3 regions of the Microbispora maris genome follow, and region 3 is predicted to be linked to each of the others. Evidence: riboswitches for the same ligand, from Rfam matches in the RefSeq annotation. Region 3 holds a riboswitch; each other region holds the start of a gene.
What was found. A riboswitch is a leader RNA that binds a small molecule or an ion and turns the genes downstream of it on or off. The one in region 3 is predicted to bind cyclic di-AMP.
Positions count from the first base shown of each region.

Region 1: another riboswitch for cyclic di-AMP. It lies ahead of AAH991_RS00015 (C40 family peptidase); the one in region 3 lies ahead of AAH991_RS29345 (coiled-coil domain-containing protein).
Region 2: another riboswitch for cyclic di-AMP. It lies ahead of AAH991_RS11245 (C40 family peptidase); the one in region 3 lies ahead of AAH991_RS29345 (coiled-coil domain-containing protein).

Region 1 is NZ_JBDJAW010000001.1:139-10,169, forward strand. It holds gene AAH991_RS00010 (amino-acid N-acetyltransferase) at 272-823, opposite strand; cyclic di-AMP (ydaO/yuaA leader) riboswitch at 1,214-1,367, shown strand; gene AAH991_RS00015 (C40 family peptidase) at 1,518-2,477, shown strand; gene AAH991_RS00020 (helix-turn-helix domain-containing protein) at 2,575-2,823, opposite strand; gene AAH991_RS00025 (winged helix-turn-helix transcriptional regulator) at 2,897-3,307, opposite strand; gene AAH991_RS00030 (NADP-dependent oxidoreductase) at 3,402-4,325, shown strand; gene lysS (lysine--tRNA ligase) at 4,404-6,089, opposite strand; gene AAH991_RS00040 (type III pantothenate kinase) at 6,149-6,931, opposite strand; gene AAH991_RS00045 (L-aspartate oxidase) at 6,939-9,440, opposite strand; gene AAH991_RS00050 (TetR/AcrR family transcriptional regulator) at 9,507-10,031, opposite strand, start outside.
Region 2 is NZ_JBDJAW010000007.1:54,918-64,948, forward strand. It holds gene AAH991_RS11225 (manganese catalase) at 1-409, shown strand, start outside; gene AAH991_RS11230 (Nramp family divalent metal transporter) at 717-2,000, shown strand; gene AAH991_RS11235 (glycosyltransferase family 4 protein) at 2,010-3,119, opposite strand; gene AAH991_RS11240 (gluzincin family metallopeptidase) at 3,208-4,122, opposite strand; gene AAH991_RS11245 (C40 family peptidase) at 4,226-4,801, opposite strand; cyclic di-AMP (ydaO/yuaA leader) riboswitch at 4,872-5,030, opposite strand; gene AAH991_RS11250 (C40 family peptidase) at 5,334-6,296, opposite strand; gene AAH991_RS11255 (NYN domain-containing protein) at 6,434-7,750, opposite strand; gene AAH991_RS11260 (GNAT family N-acetyltransferase) at 8,099-8,668, shown strand; gene AAH991_RS11265 (DEDD exonuclease domain-containing protein) at 8,747-10,031, shown strand, end outside.
Region 3 is NZ_JBDJAW010000031.1:13,834-23,864, reverse strand. It holds gene AAH991_RS29360 (serine hydrolase domain-containing protein) at 1-1,149, opposite strand, end outside; gene AAH991_RS29355 (hypothetical protein) at 1,471-1,902, shown strand; gene AAH991_RS29350 (GNAT family N-acetyltransferase) at 1,982-2,443, opposite strand; gene AAH991_RS29345 (coiled-coil domain-containing protein) at 2,523-3,434, opposite strand; cyclic di-AMP (ydaO/yuaA leader) riboswitch at 3,469-3,607, opposite strand; gene galT (galactose-1-phosphate uridylyltransferase) at 3,678-4,736, opposite strand; gene AAH991_RS29335 (DeoR/GlpR family DNA-binding transcription regulator) at 4,774-5,577, opposite strand; gene AAH991_RS40540 (50S ribosomal protein bL37) at 5,718-5,795, shown strand; gene AAH991_RS29330 (TIGR03086 family metal-binding protein) at 5,805-6,371, opposite strand; gene AAH991_RS29325 (ATP-binding SpoIIE family protein phosphatase) at 6,458-8,191, opposite strand; gene AAH991_RS29320 (TrpB-like pyridoxal phosphate-dependent enzyme) at 8,354-9,712, opposite strand; gene AAH991_RS29315 (DUF2087 domain-containing protein) at 9,777-10,031, opposite strand, start outside.

The DNA of each region.
Region 1 (10,031 bases), on a different contig from region 3:
GACGACCGTGACGTCAGGGTCGTAGTCCTGGGCCTGTCTGTCCGTGCCGTACCCGGGGTTCGATGACGGCGGTGGCGTTCCGTCCGACTCGTCCTGGGGGTACGGCGGCTGTCCGGTGCTCACCGTGTCACCTCGTTTCGAAGACGCATGCGCCGCACGTCCGTAGCACACGCTGATATTGCCAAAAGTAGCGACAGGCGTAACAACAGTCACCTTTGCGGACGCTGACAATTCACGTCAAGATCATTATCTGACCGGCCGTGAACGGCGGTCAATGACGATCGAGGTGCAGCAACATCCGGGTGTTCCCCAGAGTGTTCGGCTTGACGTGCTCCAGGTCGAGGAACTCGGCGACACCCTCGTCGTACGACGCGAGCAGTTCCGCATACACCTCGGGAGAGACCGGTGTGCCCTGAATGGGCCGGAAGCCGTGCCGGGCGAAGAACTCGACCGCGAACGTGAGGCAGAAGACCCTCCGCACGCCGAGGTCCCGGGCGGTCTCGATGAGCGCGGCGACGATCCGGTGGCCGATCCCCCCACCGCGCACCGCGGGGTCCACGGCGACGGTCCTGATCTCGGCGAGGTCCTCCCACAGCACGTGCAGCGCGCCGCAGCCGACGATCTGCCCGTCCACCTCCGCGACCCAGAACTCCTGCACGTCCTCGTACAGCGTCACCGTGCTCTTCTTGAGGAGCCGGGGGCCGACGCCCGAGTACGCGTCGACGAGACGCCGGATCGCCCGGACGTCCGGCGTCCTGGCCCGGCGCACCGTCACGGCCGTGGCACCCGATCCACTGGATGTCTGCGCGGTGACCTGCTCCATGAGCGGTCAGCCTAGCCGGACGGGATCGGATCGCCCGCAGTCGGCGCGAACGACCTCTCCGGATAACGGTCATTCCCAAACACCACGCCCGACATGAGGTCTGACCCTCTGTAGCCGTAAGGATACGGAAGGACGCCCGGCCGCCCTGCGCGACCTCGATCCGGTTCGTCCTACTTTTTCCGGCAGCCCGCACGGCACGTCCAACACCTCAGATCACTCCAAACCCAGGTGAACGCGGATGTATCCCCATTGAGCCCGTGACCCAGCTGTGATCGTTTGGTTGTCAAACGTAGACGGGTTTCGGAGTTCTGGTTGAGCAAGAACTCGCCGTGCACTATCGTCCAGCGACGATGCCGGTCATCGTGAGCGCTCACGGCGGCCGGGCGCCGAATCTTCGAAGCACCGAGTGCGGAGGGGAGCCGGGGACCCAACTGCAGGATCAGGATCGGTTCGGTCTCAGATCGTCAAGGGGTGAATCCGCCAAGGTAGGGCTACTCCGGCCCGAACCCGTCAGCTAACCCGGTAGGCGCTCAGTAGCGCCCCGCCACATGGCCATGCTCCACGACACGGCCTGCCGCGGGGCGCATGTGGGAGAGGAGCTCGGTTGCGCACGCGTGGAGGACGGCCGGCGGGCAGGCACGCCCGCCGCCGACGGTCCGGATCCGGCACGGCCGGTCCGGCTGCCATCCGCCGATTGGCGTTCGTCGGCGTCGCGCTCACCGCGATCACGTTCGGCGCCCCGGTGGTCCGCGCCACCGCCGACCCCAAGCCGAGCCTCAAGGAGCTCACGGAACAGGTCGAGAGCCTCTACACCGAGATCGAGAGCCTCACCGAGCAGTACAACGGCGAGCGCGTGCGGCTCAAGGCGGCCGAGCGGTCCGCCGAGCTCGCCAAGAAGAACCTCGCCAAGAGCGAGGCCGAGCTGGAGGTCCGCCGGCAGAAGGCCAGCGCCCTCGCGCAGCACTCCTACATGACCAACGGGCTCGGCAACGCGCTCGTGCTCATCGACAGCGACGCCGACCCGCGGAAGTACCTGAGCCAGGCCTCCACGACGTACGCGCTGGAGCTGCAGGAGAGCCAGGAGGTCGCCGAGGTCACCAAGGCCATGGACGCCGCCGCGCGGGCCAGGGAGAGCGCCTCCGCCCGGCAGGCCGAGGTCAAGAAACTGCTCACCGGCCTCGACTCCCGCCGCGACAAGATCACCAAGCTGATCAAGAAGACCGAGAGCAGCCTCTACCGGCAGGTCGCCCGCACGGTCGGCAGCGAGACGCGCAGCCGGATGTCGTTCCCGATCGTGGGCGACGGCAAGGCCGCCCAGGCCGCGCGCTGGGCTCTCAGGCAGCAGCTCAAGCCGTACGTGTGGGGCGCCGAAGGCCCGAGCTCCTTCGACTGCTCTGGCCTGGTCATGGCGGCCTACCAGGCCGTCGGCATCAGCCTGCCCCACTACACGGGCGACCAGTGGACGGCCGGCACGCACATCTCCCGCGACCAGCTCCGCCCCGGCGACCTGGTGTTCTTCTACTCCGACCTGCACCACGTGGGCATCTACATCGGCGGTGGCTACATGATCCACGCGCCGCGCACGGGAGACGTCATCCACATCGCGAAGATCGCCGGACGGCCGTTCGCGGGAGCGGTGCGCGTCGCCGACTGACCCGGGCCACGAGAGCGTGCGCTCCGGAGCGCACGCGGCCGGCCCCGGCCCGGAGACCGCGCGATCCGGAGCCACCACCGTGCGGTCCGGATCGCGGTCAGATGAGGCGGCGGCGCGCCGCCCAGGCGACGGCCTCGATCGCCGTCGCGACGCCGATGCGGTCGCAGATGCACCGCAGCCGCCGCCGCACCGTACGCCCGCTGACGTCGAGACTGCGGCCCACCCGGTCCGCGGTCACGCCCTTGGCCAGCTCCGCGAGAAGAAGTAAGTCCTCATCGGTGAGACCGGCACGATCAAAATCCGAGGCGAGACTGTCACCTCGGTAGACGACCTCGGGAACACCCATCGTCCGCCCTCCCCCACGACGATGATTCGTCGGCCCACCCTCCAGGGACGGTAAACGCCTGCCGCGAAGGTCGTCAAGGTTGGGAGTCGACCCGCCGGTCGTACGCCTCTCTGGCCGCCTCCACATCCTCCATGTGAACCTCGGCCCAGCGCTTGATCGCTTCGAGCAGCGGCAAGAGGTTCTCGCCCAGGGGCGTGAGCCGGTAGTCGACCCGGACCGGCACCGAGGGCGTGACCGTACGGGAGACCAGACCGTCGCGTTCCATCGTCCGCAGCGTCTGCGTGAGCATCTTCTGGCTGACACCGGCGATCATCCGCGCCAGTTCGCTGTAGCGGAGCGGGCCGTGGGCCAGCGCGGTGAGCGCCAGGCTCGCCCACTTGTCGCTGAGCGTGTCGAGCAGCTTCCGCGACGGACAGGTCGCGACGTACGCGTTGTACCGCTGACGTTCCTCCTCGCGCCGTTCGGCGGCCGTCCGGGTGGCCATGTCTTCCCTCCGCGTTTGTTACGCACTTTTTGGTGCCTACTTACCAAGAGAGAGTAACTCTTCCTACGCTCCCTGCCGTACGGAAGGAGAACCCATGAGAACACTGGTGGCACGAGGCGGTGCCGTACGGCTGGTCGAGACGCCCGAGCCCGAGCCGGGACCGGGGCAGGTGCGGATCAGGGTCGAGGCGGCGGCCGTCAATCCGATCGACCTGCTCACGGCCTCGGGCGCCCTGCCCGACTTCAAGCTCGCGCCCCGGCTGGAGACGTACGCGCTCGGCTGGGACGTGGCGGGCGTGGTCGACCGCGTCGGTCCGGGAGTGACGGGCGTGCTCCCGGGCGAGCGCGTCATCGGGCTGTCGGACCGGCTGACGGAGCCCGTCAAGGCCCAGGCGGACCTGGTGGTGCTGGACGAGACGGCCGTCGCGCCCGCACCCGCCGGAGCGACCGCGCCCGAGGCGTCGACGTTGCCGCTGAACGCGCTCACCGCCGTCCAGGCGCTCGACCTCACCGGGCTCGCCGAGGGCGAGACCCTGCTCGTCACCGGAGCGGCCGGGGGCCTGGGCGGCTATCTGGTGGAGCTGGCCGTGGCACGGGGGATCAGGGTCGCCGCGGTCGCGGCACCCCGCGACGAGCCGCTGGTGCGGGGCTTCGGCGCGGAGTGGTTCGTGCCGCGGGGCGCCGACCTGGCCACGGCCGCCAGGGCCGTCGTACCCGGCGGCGTCGACGGCCTGGTGGACGCGGCGGTCGTCGGCCTGCCCGCGCTGGACGCCGTGCGCAACGGAGGCGCGTTCGTCACCGTCGTCGCCGGACAGGCCCCGATCCCGCTGCGCGGCATCCGGGTCTCGACGGTGTCCGTCGGCGCCGACGCGGCCCAGCTACGGGACGTCGCGAAGCTGGCCGAGGAGGGACGGCTGACCATGCGAATCGCCGGCACCTATCCGCTGGAGCGGGCGGCCGAGGCGTACGAGCGCCTGCGGAGGGGCGGCCTGCGCGGCCGGCTGGTCCTGCTGCCCTGACAGTACGGCCGCGGGCCGGACGGCCATGCCGTCCGGCCCGCGGGCAGGAGATCGGACGCAGGGATCGGGATCGACCGATCAGGAACGACCGAGCAGCTCACGCACCCGGTCACGGCCCACGGCCAGCAGCAGCGTGGGCAGGCGCGGGCCGGTGTCGCGGCCGACGAGCAGGCGGTAGAGCAGGGCGAAGAAGGCCCGCTGGGCCGCCTTCAGCTCGGGCGTGGCCGCCTTGGCGTCCATGTCGAGCCCGGCCTGCACCTTAGGCACGCCGTACACGAGGGTGGTGAGCCCGTCGAGCGACCAGTGCGCGTCGAGACCCTCCGCCAGCAGGCGCAGCGACTCGCGGTCCTGCTCGCCGAGCGTGTCGAGCAGTTCCTTGTCGGGCGTCTCGCGCACCTGCGTGCGCTCCTCCGCGGGCAGGTACGTGTTCACCCAGTGCCGGGCGCGGTCGAGCCGCGGCCGCAGCTCGTCCAGCCCGGCGATCTCCGGGTCGAACGCGCGCAGGATGCGCAGCGTCTGCTCCTCGTGCCCGGTGGCGATGTCCACCACCGAGGCGAGCGTCCGGTACGGCAGCCGTCGCGGCGTCTCGGGCAGGACCCGGGAGGCCGTGCTCGACGCGCGGCGGTAGGCCGCCTGGTCGGCCGGCAGCGCCGTGCCGTCCTGCACCTTCCTGGTCAGCGTGTCCCACTCGTCGTACATCCGCTGGATCTCCTGGTCGAAGGAGACCTTGAACGACTGGTTGGGACGGCGGCGGGCGTAGAGCCAGCGCAGCAGCGCCGGCTCCATGATCGACAGGGCGTCGGCCGGGGTCGGCACGCCGCCCTTGGAGCTGCTCATCTTGGCCATGCCGCTGATGCCGACGAAGGCGTACATCGGCCCGATCGGCTGCGGCGCGTCGAACACCTCACGGACGATCTGACCGCCGACGACGAACGACGAGCCCGGCGAGCTGTGGTCGACGCCCGACGGTTCGAAGACCACGCCCTCGTACGCCCAGCGCATCGGCCAGTCGACCTTCCACACCAGCTTGCCGCGGGTGTGCTCCGACAGCAGCACGGTCTCGCTGTGGCCGCACACGCAGGTGTACGTCATCGCGGTGGTCTCGTCGTCGTAGGACGTGACCGTGGTCAGGTCGCGGTCGCAGGCCGAGCAGTAGGGCTTGTAGGGGTAGTAGCCCCCGGCGCCCGAACCGTCGTCCTCGCTCGCGGCCCCCGAGCCCTCGAGCGCGGCGGCCTCGTCGGCGTCCGTGACCTCCTTGGCCTTCGCCTTCTTGGTGCGGTACTGGTCGAGGATCGCGTCGATCCGCCGCCGCTCGCGCATGGCGAGCAGCACCTGCTCCCGGTACGCCCCGGAGGTGTACATCTGCGTCTGGCTGATGCCGTGGAACTCCACCCCGAGCTCGTTCAGCGCGGCGATCATCGGCGCCTTGAAGTGCTCGGCCCAGTTGGGGTACTCGCTGCCGGGCGGTGCCGGGACGGTGGTCAGCGGCTTGCCGATGTGCTCGTTCCACGCGGGGTCGATGCCCACCGGCACCTTGCGGAAGCGGTCGAAGTCGTCCCACGAGATGATGTGCACGCACTCGTGGCCGCGCCGCCTGATCTCGTCGGCCACCAGGTGCGGGGTCATGACCTCGCGCAGGTTGCCCAGGTGGATCGGGCCCGACGGGCTGAGTCCGGACGCGCAGACGATGGGTTTGCCCGGCGCGCGCCGTTCAGCCTCGGCGATGACCTCATCGGCGAAACGCGCCACCCAGTCGGCGTCCATCACGTCAGTCCTCTCTGAACGGGATCCTGCCTTCTATGGTCCCGTACGCGGAGGAGTCGTCAGGACGCGTTACGGGCGTAGACCAGCCGCAGGCCGATCAGCGTGAGCCAGGGCTCGTGCACGTCGATGGTACGGGCCTCGCCGATGATCAGCGGCGCACCGGTGCCCGTGGCGACCACGGTGACGTCGTCGGGGTCGGAGGCCAGCTCGGCCGTCATCCGGTCCACGATGCCGTCCACCAGACCGGCGAAGCCGTAGATGATGCCCGACTGGAGCGCCTCCACGGTGTTCTTGGCGATGACCGACCGCGGCCGGACCAGCTCGACCTTGTGCAGCTGGGCCCCGGCCGTGGCGAGCGCGTCCACCGAGATCTCCAGGCCGGGAGCGGTCACCGCGCCGACGTACTCGCCCCGGGCCGAGACGGCGTCGAACGACGTGGCCGTGCCGAAGTCCACGATCACGCACGGCCCGCCGTACAGGGCGGTGGCGGCGAGCGCGTTCACGATGCGGTCGCTGCCGACCTCCTTGGGGTTGTCCATCCGGACCGGGACGCCGGTGCGGACGCCGGGCTCGACGACCACGGCCGTGACGTCGCCGTAGTAGCGCCGGGACATCTCCCGCATCTCGTTGAGCACCGACGGGACCGTGGAACAGATCGCGATGCCGCTGATGTCGGCGTCCTTGAGCAGCGGCGACTGCCCGAGGAGACCCTGGAGCACCACCGCGATCTCGTCCGCGGTGCGGCGCGGATCGGTGGCGATCCGCCAGTGCTCGATCACCTCTTCACCCTCGAACAGGCCCAGCACAGTGTGGGTGTTGCTGACGTCGATGGTGAGCAGCATTCCCCGATTATGCCTCACGAAGATCCAGGCCCAGGTCGAGTGCCGGGGCCGAGTGCGTGAGCGCGCCGACGGCCAGGTAGTCGACCCCGGTCTCGGCGACGGCGCGGGCCGAGTCCAGGGTCAGCCCGCCGCTCGACTCCAGCCGCGCCCGCCCGGCCACCAGCCGTACGGCCTCGGCGAGCTGGTCCACGGTGAAGTTGTCGAGCAGGATCTCGTCGGCGCCCTCGGCGAGGACCGGCTCGATCTGGTCGATCCGGTCCACCTCGACCTCGATCGGCAGGCCGGGGAAGGCCTGCCGTACGGCGCGGAACGCCTCGGCGACGCCTCCGGCGGCGACGACGTGGTTGTCCTTGATCAGCGCGGCGTCGTGCAGGCCCATCCGGTGGTTGACCCCGCCGCCGGCCCGGACGGCGTACTTCTCCAGCGTGCGCAGCCCGGGGATGGTCTTGCGGCTGTCGCGGATCCGGGCGCCGGTGCCCTCGACGGCGTCCACCCAGCGGCGGGTCTGGGTGGCGACGCCGGACAGGTGGGTGAGGAAGTTGAGCGCGGTCCGCTCCAGCGTGAGCAGGTCCCTGGTGGCGCCGCGCACGGTCATGACCACGTCGCCGGGGCGCACCCGGTCGCCGTCGGCGGCGTGCCGCTCGACCTCGACCTGCCCGGCGGCCTGGCGGAAGACGGTCTCGGCCACGGCGAGGCCGGCGACCACGCCCTCCTTGCGGGCCACCACGTCGGCCACGGCCCGCTGATCGGCGGGGATGGTGGCGACCGAGGTCACGTCCTGCCCCCCGGCCAGGTCCTCCTCCAGCGCGGCCCGGACGAGACCGAGCACGGCGTCCGCGTCGAGGCCGGCCTTGTCCAGCTCGGTCCGCAGTTCCTCGTGAGGCGTGTACGTCAAGGTCAGTCCCTCCGCAGTCAGGGCGATGTCGATGTGCGCCCGCCAGCGGGCGTCGTCGCGGTCGGGGTGGTCCTCCCGCCAGTGGGAGCCGCGGGTCTCCTCGCGCACGGCCGCCGCGGCGACCAGCGCGGAGGCCACGGTGAGGAGGTTGGTCGCCTCCCACGACTCGGTGCAGGGCTCGACCGCGACCGGCGTCCAGCGGGCGTCCGACAGCGCGCGGGCGACCTGCGCGAGGCTCCGGTCGCTGCGCAGCACCCCGGCGCCCCGGCTCATGTGGCTCTGGACCCTCGGCCGCGTACGCGGGTCGGCCAGGCCCTCGGGCCGGTCGTCCGGCGCGGGCTCGCGCGGGGCGGGCTTCCTCGCGGCCAGGTCGGCGGCGATCCGCTCGCCGTAGACGAGCCCTTCCAGGAGGGAGTTGGAGGCCAGCCGGTTGGCGCCGTGCACGCCCGTGCAGGCCACCTCTCCGCAGGCGTACAGGCCGGGCACGCTGGTCCTGCCGTACAGGTCGGTGCGCACACCGCCGCTGGCGTAGTGGGCCGCGGGGGCGACGGGGATGGGCTCGGTGACGGGGTCGATGCCGTGTTCCCGGCAGACGGAGAAGATCGTGGGGAACCTGGAGCGCCACTTCTCCTCGCCGAAGTGGGTGGCGTCGAGGTGGACGTGGTCGGCGCCGGTCCGCGCCATCTGGCGCATGATCGCCTTGGCGACCACGTCGCGGGGCGCGAGATCGGCCAGCTCGTGCACGCCCCGCATGAAGCGCTCGCCGTTCGCGTCGATCAGCACCGCGCCCTCGCCGCGCACGGCCTCGGAGACGAGGGGCTGCTGACCGGTCGAGCCCTCCCCCAGCCACAGGACCGTGGGGTGGAACTGCACGAACTCGATGTCCCTGACCACCGCGCCGGCCCGCAGGGCCAGCGCCACGCCGTCCCCCGTGGACACGACGGGGTTGGTGGTGGCCGCGTAGACCTGGCCCATGCCGCCGCTGGCCAGCACCACGGCCCCGGCCCGTACGGCGCCGACGCCGTCGCGGGCGCCCTCCCCCATCACGTGGAGCGTGACCCCGCAGGCGTGGCCCTCGGCGTCGAGGAGGAGGTCGAGGGCGAGGGCGTGCTCGATGACCTCGATGCGGGGCTCGGCCAGCACGGCCTCGACCAGAGCGCGCTGCACCTCGGCGCCGGTCGCGTCGCCGCCCGCGTGCACGATCCGGTTGCGGTGGTGGCCGCCCTCGCGGGTGAGCTGGAGCTCGCCGTCGATGTCCCGGTCGAACTCGGCGCCGTGGCTCATCAGCCGCTTCAGCGCGTCGGGGCCCTCGGTGACCAGGACGCGTACGGCCTCCTCGTCGCACAGGCCGACCCCGGCGACGAGCGTGTCCCTCAGGTGCTCGTCGGGGGTGTCCTCGGGGTCGAGGACGGCGGCGATGCCGCCCTGGGCCCAGCGGGTGGACCCGGCCGACAGCACGTCCTTGGTGACCACGAGCACCCGGGCCCGGGGGTCGAGTTCGACGTGGCGCAGCGCCACGGTGAGGCCGGCGATGCCGGACCCGATCACGACGGCGTCGGCCTCGACGGTCCAGCCGGGTGCGGGGGCGGTGAGTCTGCGTGCGAGCGCCACCATGAGGGGATCCCCTTTCGTCATAATGACGATAACGCCCCCCGGGCGATGGTGCCGCCCCGCCCCCTCCTACACGGGGCACTCGCCGGGATCGGCGCAGAGCTGGGCGGCCAGAGTGTTGTAGGCCCACTCCTCCCACCTGTCCGGCGACCAGCCGCGGTCCTGGACGAAGAGCAGGTAGAGCTGCGGGCTGAGCAGGCAGAACAGCAGGTCCGCGGCCATCTCGGCGGACACGCCGGGGCGGGCGCCGGGCTTGGCGACCAGCGCCCGGGCCGCGGCGTGCTGCACGACATAGCGCGGGTCGGGGCCGTCGGGCCATTGCGCGGCGATCTGCGGGTCGGCGGCCCCCGCGGACTCGATCATCGGTATGAGCGGGGCGACCCGGCCGAGGATTTCGCCCGTGCCGCGGACATGCGCGCGCAGCTGGCCGGCCGCGGTGGGCGCGGCGCACGCGGCGCGGAACCATTCACGGTCCATGGTCGCCACCGGCTCGGCGTCGCCGGCGATGGATGTGTCGACGACGTCCTTGAACAGCGTGCGCTTGTTGCCGAAGACGAAGTAGACCGTCTGGACGGCCACGCCCGCCCGGTCGGC
Region 2 (10,031 bases), on a different contig from region 3:
CGACGACCGCGGCGTGAAGGACATGCTGAAGTTCAACCTCGCCCGGGACACCCTGCACCAGAACCTGTGGCTCAAGGCGATCGAGGAACTCAGGACGGACGGCCTGGAGGACGTCGTCGTGCCCAACGCGCTGTTCGACGAGGAGCACGCCGAGCACGCGGAGACGATCTGGGACCTCTCCGACGGCACCGAGGCCCAGGCGGGCGGCTGGGCCGGCGGGCCGCAGCCGGACGGCCGCCACCAGTTCACCTATCTGCTCAACCCGGAGCCGCTCGGGGGTCCCGCCATGGCGCCGCCGCCCGACCCCAAGCTGTACGACACCTACGACGGCAGCATGGGCGAGCCGCAGGGCCCCGCGCTCGGCACCGAGGTGGGCCCCATCGGCAAGCTCAAGGACAAGCTCACCTGACGCCCGTGCGCGCAAGCCCGCCGGGGCTCCGGCGCCGGTAGCGCCCGCGGCGGGCCGGGTCCGCCGCGGGCCGGGTCCGCCGCGGGCCGGGTCCGCCGTTCGCCGTTCGCCGTTCGCCGTTCGCCCGAGCGTGACGGGCGGGCACCGGGGCCCGTCCGCCCTTTCGCCATCCACGCACTCCTCGGCCCCCGCGCCGCTCCGCGCGTGTGCCGCACCACGTCCCGGCGCCCGGTGCGCCCGGCCGCGAGCCGCGCCGCACCGGGCCCGGGGCGGCCGCCCGTCCAGACCTCTGTCCTGTGAGGCTCTCGTGCTCGACTCCCGCCGCCCCTCCGACGGGCGTGCGCCCGCCGTTCCCACCGCCCCGCCCGCCGCCCGCCGGGCGGCACCGGGCCGCCTCGCGCGGCTGGCCGGCCTGTGCGGCCCCGCGTTCGTCGTCTCCGTGGCGTACGTCGATCCCGGCAACTTCGCGACCAACATGGCGGGCGGCGCGCAGTACGGCACCATGCTGCTGTGGGTGATCGCCGTCGCGAACGTGCTGGCCATGTTCGTGCAGGCGCTGTCGGCCAAGCTCGGCATCGCCACCGGCCGCAACCTCCCCGAGCTGTGCCGCGACCATCTGCCGCGGCGGGTGAGCCTGCCGCTGTGGGTGCAGGCCGAGCTGGTCGCCGCCGCCACCGACCTGGCCGAGTTCATCGGCGGGGCGATCGCGCTGAACCTGCTGTTCGGCGTGCCGCTGCTGCCCGCCGCCGCCATCACGGCCGTCGTCTCCTCGATCCTGCTCATGCTCGCGCCGCGCGGACGCCGCCGGTTCGAGGTGACCGTCGCGGCGCTGCTCGCCGTGGTGCTGGCCGGCTTCGCCTACCAGGTGCTGCTGTCGGGGTCCCTCGCGGGCGTGGCGGGCGGCTTCGTGCCCCGCCTGGCCGGGCCGGACAGCCTGCTGCTGGCCACCGGGATCATCGGGGCGACCGTCATGCCCCACGTCGTCTACCTGCACTCGGCCCTCACACAGCACCTGGGCGTGCCGGGCGGGCCCGGGGAGAGCGGGCGCAGGGAGGCGGTGCGGGCCAGCCGGATGGACATCGGCGTGGCCCTCGGCGCCGCCGGGCTGGTGAACATGGCGATGCTGACCGTGGCCGCCGCCACCTTCGGCGGTGGCGATCCCGGCAGCCTGCAGGCCATCCACGCCGGCCTCGGGCAGGTGCTCGGGCCCGGGGCGGCCGTCGCGTTCGCGCTCGCCCTGCTCGCCTCCGGGCTGGCCTCCTCCAGTGTGGGCACCTACGCCGGGCAGATCATCATGGCGGGGTTCCTGCGCCGCCGCGTGCCAATCCTGGCGCGGCGCCTGGTCACGATCCTGCCGGCCATGGCCGTCCTGGCCGCCGGGGTGGACCCCACGCGGGCGCTCGTCCTGAGCCAGGTGGCGCTGTCCTTCGGCATCCCCTTCGCCCTGGTCCCGCTCGTGGCGTTCACCAGCAGCAGGAAGCTGATGGGCGACCTCGTCAACCGCCGCGTCACCACCGTCGCCGGCGTCGCCGTCGCCGCCGTGATCAGCGCGCTGAACGGCTTCCTGCTCGTGGAGGTGTTCACCGGCTGAGGCGGGCCGTCACAGCAGCGCGGCGAACCGGGCCGCGACGAGGTCCCAGCGCCACTCCTCCTCGATCCAGGCCCGGCCCCGCTCGCCCATCGCGCGGGCGCGGGCCGGGTCGGCCAGCAGGTCGCACAGCGCGCCGGCCACCGCCGTGTGCGACGTGCCGTCGACCACCAGGCCCGTCTCGCCGTGGCGTACGGCGTCGGGGGCGCCTCCGGAGGACCCGGCGACCACCGGCAGCCCGGTGGCCGACGCCTCCAGGTAGACGATGCCGAGGCCCTCCACGTCCAGGCCCCCGAACCTGCTGCGGCAGGGCATCGCGAAGACGTCGCCCGCGTCGTAGTAGGCCGGCAGGGACGCCCAGGGGACGGACCCGGTGACGACCACCGAGCCGCGCAGGCCGGCCCGGGCGGCGCCGCGCTCCAGCGACCGCCGTAAGGGGCCGCCGCCGACCAGCAGCAGGACCGCGCCGGGGACCCGCCGCAGGACGAGCGGCCAGGCCCGCAGCAGCACGTCCTGGCCCTTGCGCGGCACCAGCCGCGAGACGCACACGACCACCGGCCGGTCGCCGAGGCCGAGCGAGGCCCGGACCCGGTCGCCGCCCGCTCCGGGACGGAAGGCGTCGGTGTCCACGCCCGGCGCGAGCCGTACGAGCCGGGAGGCGGGGACGGCCCTCGCGATCCGGCGGCGGGTGTAGCCGCCGAGGTAGGTCACGACGTCGGCCCCCGCACCGATGCGGCGCAGCAGGGCGCGCGCGCCGGGCAGGCGGGCCCAGGACGCCTCGTGCCCGTGGGTGAGCATGACGATCCGCCCCGCGCCCGCGGCGCGCAGAGCGGGGGCGAGCAACCCCAGCGGCGCCGCCGCGCCGAATACGACGGTGGCGCCGTCCTCGACCAGGGCCGCCGCCCTCCTCGCCACCGAGCGCGTCGGCAGCATCAGCGAGGAGGGGTGACGGACCACCTCGTACGGCTGGCGGGCGTCGAAGTCCTCGCACCCCTTCCAGCGCGGGGCGTACACGACCACCGAACCGGGCGGCCTGCGTGAGGCGAGGCCGTGCACGAACGCCTGGATGCCGCCCGGTCTGGGCGGGAAGTCGTTCGTGACGATCAGCGTCCGCTTCGTCATCCTCACCCCCGGCGTGCCGCGCGCGGTCCGCCCGCGCCGCCCGAGAAGGCATTGTCGCAGCCGCGGCCGTCCCGCCGCCGTACGCCGATCAGGACCGGGCGAGCTGCCCGCGCGCGTACGCCCGCCATTCGAGGGTCAGGCGGCCGGGGGTCAGCCCGAGCACCTCCCGCAGGGCGGCGCCGATCTCCTCGCGCCGCGCGGCGCGGTAGAGGGCCACCAGCCTCCGCTCGCCGAACCGGTCGGCGATGTAGCGGCAGGCCAGCCACGCCTCCTCGTACGCCTGGGCGGGCCTGGCCGCGAAGTCGCCGGGCCCCGGCAGCTCCCGCAGCGCCGGCCTGCCGGCGGCCACGTCCGCGGCCAGCTCGGCGGCCACCGTCCGGACCGGCAGCCCGCTGTCCAGGTAGCCCACGTAGTCGGCGAAGCCCTCCAGGAGCCACATCGGGACGGCGCGGGGACCGGCGGTCGCGACGTGCGTCAGCTCATGGGTCACGACGACCAGGCGGCCGGTCGCGGACAGGCGGGCGAACGCGGCCGGCTGCACGATCACCCGGCCGCCGGTGGCGACGGCCGCCAGGCCGTCCACCTTCGCCGGCGCGGCCAGCACGGCGGCCTGCTCCTCGCCGCGGGGCACGAGGACCACCGCGCCGCCGTACCCGCCCCAGATCCTCGTCACCGTACGGTCCGCGCGATCGGCCAGCGCGGCGATCTCGGCGACCAGCGGCCGGGGCGACCCGACGACGACCGCCCGCGCGCCGCGGGCGACGGAGGCGCCGGTCCACATGCCCGGATGCTCCCGCACGGCGGCGCGGGCGTCGAGCCGCAGGGCGAGCAGCGGATCGGGCGGGGCCGCGGCCGCCGGCCCGGCGAGCAGCGCGGCCAGCGCGACGGCCACGGCCGCGACACGGCGGGGACGGGCCCCGCGGGACGGATCCGCGGGCCGGCGCCGGCCGGCCGCGGCGCGCACGCCCGGCACACCCGCGGGCACGCCGCTCGTGACAGTCACGCCGTGCATGGTAGCCAGCACATGCCACGGCCCCGTCCACCTCGGCGAGGTGGACGGGGCCGCATGGACGGCGCCGGTCGAGGGGGCTTGGTGACCGGCGTCCTCAGACGCCCGGACGGACGGCACCCACGAAGGTGCTCCTCCGGTAGGCGTCCAGCTTGTCGATCCGCACCCGCGTGCCGCTGTGCGGAGCGTGGACCATCTTGCCGTGCCCGACGTACATGCCGACGTGGCCGCCGCCGCTGGTGAAGATCAGGTCACCGGGCTCGAAGTGCCCCCAGGACACCTTCTTCCTGACCGCGCCGCGGATGGACCACGTCGTGCGCGGCAGCCGTACGCCGGCCTTGCGCCAGGCGTACTGGACCAGGCCCGAGCAGTCGAACGCGCCCGGCCCGGTGGCCCCGTAGCGGTAGGGGTCACCGATCTGCTTCCTGGCGGTCTGCACCGCGCGCCGGGCCTTGGCCCGCTGGAGCGCGCTTCTGCTGACCTTCCGCTTGGTGGCGGACTTCTTCTTGGTCGCCTGCTTCTTCGCCGCGGCCTTGCGGGCGGCGGTGTTCGCACCGGTCGCCGTGGCCGTCTTCGTGGCCGTCTTCGTCTCGGGGGCTGTCTTGACGACCGTGACCGTCACCGTGTCGGCCGCCGCCGGATGCGCACCGGCGACCCCTACGGATGCCGTCAAAGCGGCACCTCCAAGGGCAATTCGGGCAAGACGGGACAGGCTAGCGGGGGTGGTAGACAGGATCTCTCCTCGGCTCTTCCGCAAACGCCTACCGGGTTAGCTGACGGGTTCGGGCTGGGAAGTCGCCCTACGGCGCGCGATGCGCCGATTCACCCCGGACCTTCGCGTGAAGGTCGATGGTTCCCCGGCTCCGTGCCTCCTGACTGCACGGACTCGGCAGGCCACCGGCGCCGGGGATCCCGCGAGGGGGAGGGTGTCGGGGGCGCCGATGACGGTGGAATTGTCTGCGCTACCGGCCGGCCGGACCGGTTCGCGGCGGCGAGGCGTGCTCGCCGCGGCCCAGAAGCTACCGAGGACCCGGCGCGTTCGGCAAAGCCCCGCCGCCGGATAAAGATCGGATAACGAAGGTCGCGAAGAAGAAACCGCAGCGTACCCATGGCACGGATGGACTAAATGTGACTCTGCTCACAGTCCTGTCACAGACCCCGAATTCGGCCACATTAGCCACAACCATCACAGACACGGCGGGACGTCAGGGACGGACGGCACCGATGGCGTGATACTCGGCGAGTGTGACAATCTTCACAACATCTCCGGTCTGCGGCGCGTGGACGACCTTGCCGTCGCCGGCGTAGATGCCGACGTGCCCGTAACCGGCGTGCCAGAGCAGGTCGCCCGGCTGGAGCTCGTCCAGGGAGACCCTGCGGCTCGCACCCCAGGCCCACTGCTCGTAGCTCGTCCTGGGCAGGGTCACCCCCGCCGCCGACCAGGCGGCCTGCACGAGGCCCGAGCAGTCCCAGGAGTCCGGCCCGGTCCCTCCGTAGCGGTACGGTTTGCCGACCTGCTTGTAGGCGAACTGGAGGGCCGCCAGCGCGTTGCCCGACGCCGGTCCGGTGTAGACGACGCCGGCGCTGTTCGGGTTGCCCGGGTTGTACGTCCCGAGCGAGCGCAGCAGCTTCATCTGCTCCCTGACGAGCTTGTCGACCTTCTCCTTCTCGTCGGCGAGCTCGCTCCTGACGTCGGCGGCCTCCTTGTAGGACGCCTTGCTCTGGTCGCGGCGGTCCTTGAGGCCCTGGATCGCGCCCTCGTACTCCCGCAACCGCCCCGCACGCTCGGCCGAGATGTGGTTGAGCGTGGCCAGGCCGCTGAGCATGGAGTCGGGGTTCGAGCTGTAGAAGACGCCGCCCCACGACCCCATGTCGCCGACCTGGTAGCTGTTGACGGCCATCGTGACCAGCCCGGCGCGGAGCTCCTCCACCCGGACGTTGTGCTTCTTGTAGTCCTCGTTGACGGCGAGGTACTTCTGCCTCGCCTTCTTCCACTTCTCGTTGGCCGCGTTGTAGCGGTCGACGAGCTTGTCGGCCTGCTCGTTGAGCTTGTTCAGCTTCGCCTTGGCCTGCGCGACTGTGGGCTTCGGATCCGCCTGCGCGCCCGTCACCGGCATCAGCAGGACCACGGCGGCCAAACCGGCGGCCACCGGCACACGCCCTCGCACTGAGGCCCCCTTTTTAGATCTACGAAACCTGCGCGCGACTCTATCCAGGCGATCTTGAAGCTTCAACCTAGTCGCAGGTATTCGCGGTGGTCATGACCCAGGGCGACGACGCGGGTCCGGAGCGTGCGTACGGGCGCTCAGCCGCGGCCGAGCCGGCGCAGCAGCAGGAGCGAGGGCACCGGGCGCGCGCCCATGCGGCGCACCGACTCGGCCACCTCCCGGTCGGAGGAGACGACCGCGATCGACCGCCCCGGGGGCTCCGCCCGCACCAGCGTGCGGATGAGGTCGTCGGCGATCTCCCCGGGCGCGCTGAACATCACCCGGACCCCGCGGGGCGCGGACACCTGGACGGGCCCGTTCAGCTCGGCGCCGTCGAAGACGCACGTCACCTCCGCCCGCGTCTGGACGGCGAGCCCGCCGAGCCCGGTGAGCAGCCGGGCCCGCTGGTCGGCGAGGGTCAGCGATGGGTAGCCGGTCTTGGTCACGTTGTAGCCGTCGACGATCAGGTGCAGGTGCGGGAGGGCCAGGAGCTGGTCGAGCAGCTGGGGGTCGTCGTTGGCCAGCGCCCGCGCGGGCACGGCCGTCACGCCCGGCTCGCCCGGCACGACGGCGGTCACGTAGTCGGCGGGCCTGCTGATCGTCGTGGGCAGGCCGAGCTCCTTGCGCAGCCCCGCGGCGGTGTCCTGGAGCGCGTCCAGCAGCACCCGCACCCGGGCGTCCTCGATGCTGCGGCCCTCGCGGGCGGCCCTGCGGCTGGCCTCCAGCTGGCGCTCGGCGTCCGCCAGGCGCTCCCTGAGCCGGCGCAGCTCGGACTCGGCCGCGCCGTTGGCGCTCGCGACCCTGGCCCGCGCCTCGGACGTCTCCGCCTCCAGCTCGGCCGTCCTGGCCTCGGCGGCCCTGACCCGCTCGCGGGCCTCGTGCAGCTTGCGCCGCAGGTCGGAGTTCTCCGCGCGGGCCGCCTTGAGCTGCTCGCGCACCCGCTCGATCTCCTCCTTGGCGGAGGCTCGCTGTGCCGCGAGCTGCTCGCGCAGCCGCGTCTCCGCCTGCTCCCGCTGGCTGCCCGCCGCGGCGGCCCGCTCCAGGTCGGCCCGCGCCTGCTCGACCAGGTCCGGCCAGCCGGGCGGACGGGTCAGGTAGGCCGCCGCCGCGACCAGCACCGGCTCGGCCGCGGGGGGCACCGTGCCCTCGGCCAGGCTCGCCACCAGCTCGGGCCAGGCCGCCTCCAGCGTCTCGGCCACCCGCTCGCGGAACTCCTTGTCGTTCTCCAGCTGGGCCGCGATCGGCGCGCTGCCGAGGCGGGCGCGCTTGCGGGGATCGAACTTGGCGATGTTGCGCAACGGCGGCGGCACGGCTGCGGCGGGCATCGAGCCCAGCACCTGCGCCGCGACCTCCACCACGTGTAAGCGGACCTGCTCGGGCAACGGACGAGACAGGCCTTCTCCGGCTGAACTCATCTCGTCGCTCCTCGGTCGTGTCCTACAGATCTTCTGCCCACTGCGGTCGCCCCGGCGGCGCCTCGCGGTGCTGTCGCCCCCGAGTGCGAGAACGTCCCCCGATGCCCGCCCCCGCGAGACGTGAGCCTCGCGGCGCGCCCACCGGACCGCCCTCACACGGCAAGATCTGCGAGACACTCCCTTGTTCTTGTCACTTCCAAGGGTACGGCCGTCGCACCGTGTCCATGCCGCGTTCATGATCTGTCACCGGGCCTCCGGCGGTGCGGCCCGGCTGTGCGGCCCGGCTGTGCGGCCCGGCGCGGACAATCCGTTGGCGGGCGCCCGGCACCCGTCCGTACGCTTGGCGCTGTGTTCACCCCGCCATACCCGATCATGACCCCCCGGCTGGTCCTGCGCCCCTTCACCGAGGCCGACCTCGACGACCTGCACGCCTTCCACTCCCTGCCCGAGGTGACCAGATATCTGTACTGGGACGCCCGTACGCGGGAGGAGACGAAGGCCGCGCTCGACCGGAAGATCGCCTGCGCCTCGCTCGGGGAGGACGGCGACGTGCTCAGCGTGGCCGCCGCGCTGGCCGGCGGAGGGCCGGTGATCGGTGATCTCACGCTGTTCCTGCGCAGCCGGGAGCACCGCCAGGGCGAGATCGGCTTCGTCTTCAACCCGGCCTACCAGGGCCGCGGGCTGGCCACCGAGGCGGCCCGCGAGATCCTGCGCATCGGGTTCGAGGGGCTCGGGCTGCACCGCGTCCACGGCAACTGCGACGCGCGCAACACCGCCTCCGCCCGCCTGATGGAGCGGCTCGGCATGCGCAAGGAGGCCCACCTGGTCGAGAACGAGTTCTTCGCCGGCGCGTGGAGCGACGAGCTGGTCTACGCGATGCTGGCCCGCGAATGGCACGCCGGGGCGGCCTCCGCGTAGCTCCCCACCTGGCCCTTTCTTTACCGTCGCATGGGGCCGGTACGGCAATTGTCGGTCGGCGTCTCTATGGTCTTGGGCGTGGATGCGGTACAGGGCACGCTGGACGAGCTCGGCACTCCCCTGCGGGAGGTGACGTTCGTCGTCTTCGACCTGGAGACCACCGGCGGCTCGTCCGCGGAACACGCCATCACCGAGATCGGCGCGGTGAAGGTGCGCGGCGGCGAGGTGATCGGGGAGTTCGCCACGCTGGTCGACCCGGGCGGCCCGATCCCCCCGTTCATCTCCGTGCTGACCGGCATCACCGACGCGATGGTCGTGGCCGCGCCGAAGTTCTCCGAGGTGCTGCCGAGCTTCCTGGAGTTCGTCGCCGGGACGGCGCTGGTGGCGCACAACGCGCCGTTCGACATGTCGTTCCTGAAGGCGGCGTGCCAGGCAGGCGGCTACCCGCCCCCGGCCAATCCGGTGGTGGACACGGCCGACCTCGCGCGCCGGGTGCTGACCCGCGACGAGACCCCCAACTGCAAGCTCGCCACCCTCGCCCGGATCTTCCGCAGCTCCACCGAGCCCTGTCACCGGGCCCTGGCCGACGCGAGGGCCACGGTCGACGTGCTGCACGGGCTCATCGCGCGGGTCGGCTCGCTCGGCGTGCACACGCTGGAGGACCTGCGCGGTTTCGTGCGCGCCCCCACCCCGGAGCAGCAGCGCAAGCGCCACCTCGCCGACGGGGTGCCCGGCGCGCCGGGCGTCTACGTGTTCGAGGACGCCAGGGGCGAGGCGCTCTACATCGGCAAGAGCTCCAACCTGCGCAACCGCGTGCGCAGCTACTTCACCGCGAGCGAGACCCGCTCGCGCATCCGCGAGATGGTCGGCATCGCCGAGCGGGTCAGGACGATCGTCTGCGCCACCGCGCTGGAGGCGGAGATCCGCGAGCTGCGGATGATCGGGGCGACCAAACCCCGCTACAACAGGCGGTCCCGCTTCCCGGAGCGGGCGGTCTGGCTCAAGCTGACCGACGAGCCGTTCCCGCGGCTCAGCGTCGTGCGGGAGGTCCGCGACGACGGGGCGGCCTACCTCGGCCCGTTCGGCAGCAGCCGCACGGCCGACGACGCGCGGACGGCCATGCACGAGGCGCTGCCGCTGCGGCAGTGCACCGAGCGGATCTCGGCCCGCGTGCGGCGGCCCGCCTGCGCGCTCGCCGAGATCGGCCGCTGCGGCGCGCCCTGCGAGGGCCGCGAGAGCGAGGAGAGCTACGCCCGGCACGTGCGCCGCGCCCGGCACGCCATGGAGCAGGACGCCGAGGCGGTCTTCTCCGCCATGGAGGCGCGCATGCGGCGCCTCGCGGCCGAGCAGCGATACGAGGAGG
Region 3 (10,031 bases):
GTCGAGGAGCGTGGCGGCTCTGCTGTCCGGCTCGCCCTCCCGAACGCGGTTCATGACGTAGCCGAAGGCGAGGCCGGACGCCGGGTCGGCGAAGCCGAGCGATCCGCCGTAGCCGGGGAACCCGAAGGCGGCCGGGCTGTACCAGAAGGCGTCGGGGGTGGGCAGGCCGAAACCGGTGGCGATCCGGACGGGCACGCGCAGGACGCGGTCCACGCCGCCGGCCTGTTCCGCGGTCGCCGCCGCCACAGTGGCGGGGGACAGGATGCGATGCCCGTCGACCTCGCCGATCAGGGCCGCGTAGAAGCGGGCCAGCGCGCGGGCGGTGCAGATGCCGTTGGTCGCGGGCATCTCGGCGAGCTGCTCGGCGGGGTCGTCGTGGTTCAGCAGAGGGGTGACGACGGTCATCGCCCGCATGGTCAGCGATGTGGGATCGGCATAGGCGCGCATCACCTCGCGCGCGGACTCGGGAAGGGCGTCCAGGTCGATCCCCGTCAGCGCGCCGAGGTCGATCGGGGTCGTGACGATCCGGCTGACCCGGTGCTGCTCGGATTCCGGCAGCCCGATCCAAAGATCGAGGCCGAGCGGTGCGGCGATCTCCTCGGCGAGGAAGGCACCGAGGCTGCGGCCCGTCACCCGGCGGACCACCTCGCCGACCAGCCAGCCGTACGTGTGCGCGTGGTAGCCGTGCTCGGTGCCCGGCTCCCAGAACGGCCGCTGGGCGGCCAGCGCGGTCACCATCGGGTCCCAGGCGATCGCCTCGGCCGGGGTGATCGGGTTGTCGATCGCGGGCAGCCCGGCCTGGTGGGTGAGCAGCCAGCGCACCGGGATCCGGCCCTTGCCGTTCGCCGCGAACTCCGGCCAGTAGCCGGCGACGGGTGCGTCCAGGTCCAGTTCGCCCCGCTCGGCCAGCAGGTGCGCGCAGGCGGCGGTGACCCCCTTGGTGGTGGAGAACACGACCGCCAGGGTGTCACGGTCCCAGGGGCGGCCCGTCCCGGGGTCGGCGATCCCGCCCCACAGGTCGACGACCTTCCGGCCGTGCAGGTATACGGCGACCGCGGCCCCCACCTCCTGCCCGCCGGACAGATTCGCCGCGAACGCCTCACGTACTGCTTCGAATCCAGGTGCGGTCTCGCCGCCGATTCCGGGCATGCGTCATCGCCTTCCGAACGATCGGGATGTGTGGGCAGGAGCCGGCGAGGCGGGCGCGGTGCTGCGGTGCCGTCTCTCGCAGAGACGAAGTTAGTCCATTGATAAAACATCGTCAACGGCGAAGACGATGTTCTCTTCCGGGTCGCGGGCGCTCGCAGAGACAAGTAGGCCGTTCATCGACTGTGGAGGCCGAACCTGACCGCCTTGACTGAGAGATGAACGGTTCATTGCTCAGGCTTGTGCATATGGGGCAGATGTGATCAAAATCAATTCACCCTTCAACTACTTGGGTGAAGGGCCACCGCACGGATGAGGAGAGGCATGAAGCGCACCATCTCCGTTCTCGCCGTCGCCAGCGGCGTCCTCGGCGCCACGCTCACCGGCGTCGGCGCCGCGTCCGCGGACACATCCGCAGTGGACTGCTCCACGGGCGGGTACACCTATGTCGTCAACAAATACGTCCCCACCAACGTCGAGGCGCCGGCGGTGGACAATCGCCTCTACAACATCGTCGGTCCGACGGCGTACACGCACGAGGTCTGCCTCGACATCCCCGACACCGAGACGTTCACGATCGAGGTCCGGATCGGGCCCACCGGGTCACAGCGAGTGATCGTGGACGACCGGCCCGGGGACAAGATCTTCCGCTTCTCGCCCGGCACCAACACCTTCTGGCAGGTCTACGGCACGCTGACCGGGCCCGGCAGCACCTACCTCTACTACACCTGGCACGAGAAGCAGATCCCGGCCTGACCCGGAACGGCCCGGCCGCCTCGCTCGCCGAGGTGGCCGGCCCTACCCCCCGAGCGCGAGAAGTCGTTCAGCAAGCCCTTCACATGGTCGGGAGCCGGCGTTCGAAGAGGATCCGGTCGGTTGAGGGCCCGTCGTAGTCAGGGTGGGGACCAGTGACCGTGAACCCCATCTTCGTGTGGAAGGCGATCGAGGCGTCGTTCTGCGGGGAGGTGATGGCCCGGACCACGGAGCGGTGGCCGGCCTGGGCGATGTCGAAGAAGCCACGGTAGAGACGGCGGGCCAGGCCATTGCCGCGGAAACGGGGATCGACGCCGACGAAGTGGATGTAGGCGGCGTCCGGCATCGAGGGGGACAGGAAGCCGACGAGGAATCCGCCGAGCCGCTCGTCGTGCTCGGCGATGATGCTCGTCCGATGGAAGTGATCGAGGAACAGGCGGGGCAGGGACCCGTGGATCGAACGGCCCCACCAGTCGTCCACGACGGCGATCACGCGGTCGTAGTCGGCCGGTTCGGCCGGACGGAGCCGGAAGTCGGGTGCCATGGCCGTCGATGCTATCGACCGTGCCGCGCGCGGCCATCGAGAGCGCCCGGGCCAAGGGGCCGGCGGATGGCTTGCGGGCCTAGTACATCGAGATGTGGACGTGGTCGTAGTGGTTGGCGGTGACTCCGCCGCGGTCGGACATGGTCCGCCAGCCGGGGTGGCCGAGGTTGTAGATGCGCTGCTGCCAGATCACGTACATCACGCCCAGCTTCGGCCCGTTCTTGATGGCCCAGGCGGCCAGGCTGTCGCCGAGCGCCTTCATCTCCGGGGAGGGCATGGCGCCGCCCGAGCTCATCATGAAGTCGCAGGCGCGTCCGAGGGGGTGCTCGCCGCTGTTCTCCGCGCGGTAGCAGCCGACCGGAAACCGCAGGTTGAAGGCCTTGCCGACCTCGGTGCGCATGAGTCGCATGCGGGGGGTGATGTTGTCGGAGCCGGCGGGCAGCTCCGGCGCCCAGGAACCGCCGGCCCGTCTGCCCGGGGCGATCGGGATGAGGGCGTCGAGCTTGTCCTTGATCTCCTCGATGAGGTCCTCGGCGTCCTCGCGTTGTGCGGCGACCTCGGCGGCCTGCGTCTTGAGCTGTCCGGCGAGCGTCTTGGCCGCGTCCGCGGCCCGCTGCCGCTCGGCGCGGATCCGGTCGAAGTGCTCGAGCCTGGCGGCCTGCTCCTCTTTGAGCTGGTAGTTCAGTGCGGCGGTGTTCATGTCGGGCAGCGCCATCGAGCTGTCGGTCTGGTAGCGCAGCCCGGCCATCTGCCGTACGGCGTCCCTGGCGGCCTCGTAATCGGCCTCCGCCTTGGCCAGCCGCCCGCGCGCGGCCTTCTCCTCGACGCGGGCCTCGGCGAGCGCGACTCGTTTGGCGTTGTAGTCGGCGATCAGCCGGTCGATCCTCTTCCGCAGGTCCGACAGCTCCTGCTTGAGCTGCTTCGCCGTCGGTTTGGGGTCGGCGGCGCCCGGGGCGGCCACGCCGAACACGAGGGCGGCGGAGGCGAGCACACCGACAGCCAGGGGGTACGCGCGGGGCAGAGCCCACTCCTCTCCACGTGCCGGCCGGGTTAGCTGACGGGTGCGGGCTGGAGGAGCCCGGGCAGGCGGCTGCCTTGACCCCAGGTTCGTGGTTGGGTCCCCGGCTCCCGGGCGAGGCGCCCGGGATTAGGCGTACCGGTTGTGACAACCGGTGCCAGGGATACTACTGGTAAAGAAACTACAGGTGCCACCCAAGTCGCAACCGTTCGGTGATCAAGCCGTGACCACCTCCCGGAGCAGCCGGGCGGCCTCCTCCGGGAGCACGTCGTTGACGAACGCGCCCATCGCCGACTCCGAGCCGGCGAGGTACTTCAGCTTGTTCGGCGCCCGCCGGATCGTGAAGAGCTGAAGGTGGAGATGGGCCAGGTCGCGCCGGTAGGTGACCGGGGCCTGGTGCCAGGCGGCGACGTACGGCATGACGACGCCGAACAGCCCGTCGAGGCGGCGCAGCACGTCGATGTAGAGCGGCGCGAAGGCGGCCCGTTCCTCCGGCGACAGCGCGGGGATGTCGGGCACCCGGCGGTGCGGGTAGACGTGCACCTCGAACGGGTACCGCGCGGCGGCCGGGACGAAGGCCGTCCAGTGCTCGTTGGCGGCCACCACCCGGGGGCCCCTCCGCTCGGCGGCCAGGACGTCCGCGAACAGGTTGCCGCCCCGGTGACGGGCGGCGGCGTCCAGCATCTGGCGCGTACGCGGCGTGACGTACGGATAGGCGTAGATCTGCCCATGGGGGTGCGGCAGCGTGATGCCGATCTCGGCGCCGCGGTTCTCGAAGCAGAAGACCTGCTCCACGCCGGGCAGCGAGGACAGCTCGGCCGTACGGTCGGCCCACGCCTCGACGACGAGCTCGGCCTGCTCGTCGCTCAGGGAGCTGAACGACGCGTTGTGGTCGGAGGTGAAGCAGACCACCTCGCAGCGCCCGATCCCCGGCCGCACCTCGCTCAGGCCGCCCACCTGCTCGTACGTCCCGGTGTTGAAGCTGAACGACGGGAACCGGTTCTCGAACACCGCCACCTCGTACGGCGAGGGGATCTCCGAGCCGGGATGGGCCGGGCAGAGCGGGCACTCCTCGGCGGACGGCAGGTGGGTGCGCGTCTGACGATGCCGGGCGACGGCCACCCACTCGTCCATCAGGGGGTCGTAGCGCAACTCGGAGGCGAGGGGGCGCGGCGGCAGGTCCCTGGGGTCGGTGGCGCTGTGGTCGGCGTCGTCGCGCCGGTCGAAGTAGATGAGCTCGCGGCCGTCGGCGAGATGGGTGATGGTGCGCTTCACAGAGCGGTCTCCAACTTTCAGCGTGCGGTGTTCTGCGTCACAGTGCGGTCTCCAGCGCGGATTCCCCGGACGGATCGGCGAGGAGGACTTCGCCGGCGTGTTCCGACAGCGCGGCGCGCGCCTCCTCCGGCAGACCGGCGTCGCTCACGACCACATCGGCCTCGCCGAGGGCGGCGATCGTGCTGATGCCGATCGTCCCCCACTTGGTGTGGTCGGCCAGGACCACGAGTTGCTGGGCGGCCGTGATGAGGGCCCGGTCGGTCTCCGCCTCCAGCAGGTTGGGCGTGGTGTATCCCGCCCTGACGCTCATGCCGTGCACGCCGAGCATGAGCGTGTCGACGTTCAAGGAGCGGACGGCCGCCACGGCCACCGGGCCGACCAGGGCGTCGGAGGGCGTGCGCACGCCTCCCACCAGCACCACGGTCTGGTCGGGCCGCCCCGCTCGGTGGAAGACGTCGGCCACCTGCACGGAGTTGGTGATCACCGTCAGCTCGGGCACGTCCACCAGGTGGTGGGCGAGGGTCCAGGTCGTGGTCCCGGCCGACAGGGCGACGGAGCTGCCCGGCCGTACGAGCATGGCCGCCCTGCGGGCGATGGCCTCCTTCTCGGCCTGCTGCCGCACCGACTTGGCCGCGAAGCCCGGCTCCTCCGTCGAGCCGGTGCCGGTGGCGGTCGCCCCGCCGTGCACCTTGACGATCAGGCCGCGTTCCGCGAGGACCTCCAGGTCGCGGCGGATCGTCATGTCCGAGACCCCGAGGTCGCGTACGAGCTGCGCGACGCGCACCCCGCCGGTTCTGCGCACCCTCTCCAGGATCGCCTGCTGCCGTTGCTGGGCCAGCATCCACCACTCCTGTCAACAGATTCAAACAAATTATGCCCCACGGACGTGGAGACATGTTGAGTTGGGGTCCGGGTACTTGCCGGTCGCGGTCCCGCGGGGGACAGTGAGCGAAACGCCGTACTCGACGGAAGGCGGTCTTCATGGGCAGACGCGCGCGCAAGTCGAAGGCACGCAAGAAGAAGAAGGCCAACCACGGCAGGCGGCCCACGGGCCGGTAGAGGCCCGGCCTAGGGGTTCCTGCCCCAGGCGGCGAGCAGGTGAGTCTGCTGGTCGGCGCCGGCCGGGACGCCTCGCTCGTCCCCGATCACCCCCGCCTCGCGGTAGTCCTCCCGCGCCTTCTCGAACCAATCCGAGCAGGAGGCGACGAGGTCGGGGTCGAGCCTTTCCGGCCCGCCGATGGCACGTGCCAGGTCCCAGGTGTGGATCAGCGCGTCCGCGAACAGCTCGGTGATGTACTCCTCGCCCGGCACGTCGCCGAAGGACAGGTGGGTGACGGAGGTCAGGGCGCCCTCGGCGTACACGGCCTGCACGGCGCCCTGCGCGGACGCCTCGAACGCCTTGAGCGGGTCGTCGCCGAGCACGTCGCCCTCGAAGGCGTCCCCCACCTCCGCGACCGTGCGGCCGGACAGCAGCTCGGGGGCCCACAGGTTCTCGGACACGACGTGGTTCACCAGCCCGCGGACGTCCCAGTCCACGCAGGGAGTCGGCAACTCCCACTGTCCGCGGCGGACGAGATGGAGGCGGTCCCCGAAACCGTCCAGCGCCCTGCGGTACGCGTCACGGATATCGATCATGTCCCCTCCTCGCCACGAACTCCCCGTTCGAACGTAACGCTTCTCAACGATCGGTAATACACGCTCGCCGGGGAAGGAACGCCGGGTCAAGGGAGGTGCTGCTCGACCCAGACGATCTTGCCGTACGGAGTGGGACGGGTGCCCCAGCGGTAGGCGAACCGCTTGATCAGCTGGAGGCCGCGGCCGGTGTCCTCGTCGGGGGTGGCCGTGCGCGGGGCGGGAGCGGCGGGCGAACCGTCGGCGACCTCGACCACAAGCGTCCGCCCGCGCAGCAGCCGCAGCTCTATCGGCGGCCACCCGTGCTTGAGCGCGTTGGTGACCAGCTCGCTCACGATGAGCTGGGTGGCGTCCACCAGGCCGCCCAGGCCCCACCGCTGCAGGGTGCCGCGGACGAAGCGGCGCGCGTGCGAGACGAACCGCGGATCGGCCGGCAACGGGCAGGTCGCGATCTCGTCCGGATCGAGATCGCGCACCTCGGCCACCAGCAGGGCGATGTCGTCACGCTCGTGACTCGACCGCTGGCTGCTGATGATCACGTCGCACATGTCCTCCAGGTCGTCGACCGGACCGGCGAGCAGGCGCCGCAGCCCCATGATGCCGGCGTCCAGGTCCCGCTCGCGGCTCTCCACCAGGCCGTCGGTGTAGAGGGCGAGCACGCTCCCGGACGGCAGGATCAGCTCGCGCGACTCCAGCGGGTCGCTGCCGATGCCCAGCGGCAGGCCCGACGGCAGCTCGATGATCTCGGTCGAGCGGTCGGGGTGCAGCAGGATGGGCGGCACGTGCCCGGCGCGGGCGAGCGCGCAACTGCGCGTCACCGGGTCGTAGACCGCGTAGATGCACGTCGCGATCTGGCTCGGGTCGAGGTCCTGGCTCATGAGGTTGAGCCGGAACAGCACCTCGTCGGGCGGCAGGTCAAGGCTCGCCAGCGTACGCGCGGCCGTGCGCAGCTGGCCCATGGTCGCCGCGGCCCTGGTCCCGTGCCCCATGACGTCGCCCACCACCAGGGCCGTACGGCAGCCGGGCAGGGCGATCACGTCGTACCAGTCGCCGCCGACGCCCATCAGGTCGCTGGCCGGCAGATACCGCGAGGCGATCTCCATCCCGAGCGCCTGCGGAAGCTCGACGGGCAGCAGGCTGCTCTGCAGGGTCAGCGCGGTTTTGCGTTCCGTGGTGTACAGCCGCGCGTTGTCGATGCACAGCGCCGCGCGGGCGGCCAGGTCCTCGGCCACCACCACGTCCTGCTCCTCGAACGGCAGGCCGCCGGGGCGCCGGGTGAAGACCACGCAGCCGAGGACCCGTCCCCGGGCACGCAGGGGCACCGCGAGGAACGAGCAGTCGGTCAGGAGCGAGGCGACCGCCTCCTCCCGGTCCAGGCTGGCGCCGATCAGCCGGGCGCTCTCCTTGTCCAGCGACGGGTACATCAGCGGCTTCCCGCTCGCCATGCACTGGGCCTGCGGGAGGATCGCCGGGTAGACCGTCGCCTCGTCGACCGGGAACGCCTTCATCCAGGCGTCCGGGTCGGCGCCGGCCACCCCCAGGGCCACCCGGCGTACGAGGGTCGTCCCGTCCACCGGCCGGGGCGACAGCTCGCCTTCCGACATGAGGCGGTCCTGCACCATCACGGCCGCCGCGTCGGCGAAGCGGGGGACCGACACGTCCACGAGCTCCCGGCTCGTCTCGGCCAGGTCGAGCGTGCTGCCGATACGCCGGCTCGCCTCGTTCAGGAAAGCCAGCCGCTCGTTTGCGGACGCGGCGCTGCTGCGGCGCCACTGCGCCCGGTTCCCCGGGGCGGGGTCCTTGATAACGCAGTTCCGGTTCAACGAATTCTCCGGAGAGAGCGGATGGCGTTCCAGAATCGTATGGAGCTGATACCGCGCATTTCAGCCGTTTGACATGAGTGCTCCGACAGGTATTACGGCACGATGGCGCAGCCGTACCCGCCGCTCAAGGGACGAAACGGATACCGGTGCGCATGCGTCACATCAGACGGCGGGCAGGTGCGCGAGAGCCTCGTCGATCCGCTCCTGCGGAAGCGTGAAGTCCTCCAGGCGACCGGCGAGACGGCTCTCGTAGGCGGGCAGGTCGAAATGGCCGTGCCCGCACAGGGACATCACGATGACCTTCTCCTCGCCCGACTCCGCGCACCGCAGCGCCTCCGCGATCGTCGCGGCCACGGCGTGGGCGGGTTCGGGGGCGGGCACGATCCCCTCGGACCTGGCGAAGCGGATCCCCGCGTCGAAGCACTCGGTCTGCGTGACGGCCACGGCCTCCACCAGGCCCTGCTCGTACACGTGCGAGAGCAGCGGAGACATGCCGTGGTAGCGCAGCCCGCCGGCGTGGATCGGGTCGGGCACGAACGTGTGCCCCAGCGTGTGCATCTTCATCAGCGGCGTGAACCCCGCGGCGTCGCCGAAGTCGTAGGCGTACGTGCCCCGGGTCAGCGACGGGCAGGCGGCCGGCTCCACGCCGCGCAGCACCGGGTTCATCCGCCCCGCCAGCTTCTCGCGCAGGAACGGGAAGGCCAGCCCGGCGAAGTTGGAGCCGCCGCCGGTGCAGCCGATCACCAGGTCGGGGGTCTCGCCGAGGGTGGCCAGTTGCTCCAGCGCCTCCTCGCCGATGACGGTCTGGTGCAGCAGGACGTGGTTGAGCACCGAGCCCAGGGCGTACCGCGTGTCGTCGTGCTGCCCGGCCACCTCGACGGCCTCGCTGATCGCGATGCCCAGCGACCCCGTGCAGTGCGGGTCCTCCGCCAGGATCCTGCTGCCCGCCGTGGTCACCGCCGACGGGCTGGCGTGCAGGGTGGCGCCGTAGACCTTCATCAGCGTGCGCCGGTACGGCTTCTGGTCGTACGACGCCCGGACCATCCAGATCTCGCAGGCCAGGCCGTACTGGGCGGAGGCGAACGCCAGCGCGGAGCCCCACTGGCCCGCGCCGGTCTCGGTGGTCAGCCTGCGCACGCCCTCCCGCGCGTTGTAGTACGCCTGCGGGACCGCCGTGTTGGGCTTGTGCGAGCCCGACGGGCTGCCACCCTCGTACTTGTAGTAGATGCGGGCGGGCGTGCCGAGGGCGCGCTCCAGGCGGCGGGCGCGGATCAGCGGTGTCGGCCGCCAGAGGCGGTAGACGTCGAGGACGCCCTCGGGGATCGGGACGAACCGCTCGCCCGACACCTCCTGCCCGATAAGCGCATCCGGGAAGAGCGGGGCGAGGTCGTCGGGACCGACCGGCCGCAGCGTCGCCGGATGGAGCACCGGCGGGGGTGGCGTGGGCAGGTCCGGGATGACGTTGTACCAGTTCCGGGGGATCCGGGACTCGTCGAGAAGGACCCTGGTCGGCTCGCCCATGTCTCCCAGTGTCCGCGCCGCGGGCCCGTGGGGAAAGGGCGCCGGCCGATGTGGCCGGACCCGGTCAGACGCTTCCTCCCGAACGCCAGTAGACGTTGGCCTCCCGGGTGAGGAACCCCTCGTCCACCAGATAGCGGCGCAGCGCGGCGTGGTCGTCGTGGAACGCCCGCAGCGCCACGTCGACCTCCTTCTCCTGGTAGCGCACACCCACCTCGAACACCTGCGCGATGTAGTCGAGCACCATCAGCCGTTTGGCCCGCTTCACCGGGATGGAGACGAGCCGCCCGTCGACCAGGAACGCGTCCATCGGATCGGCCGG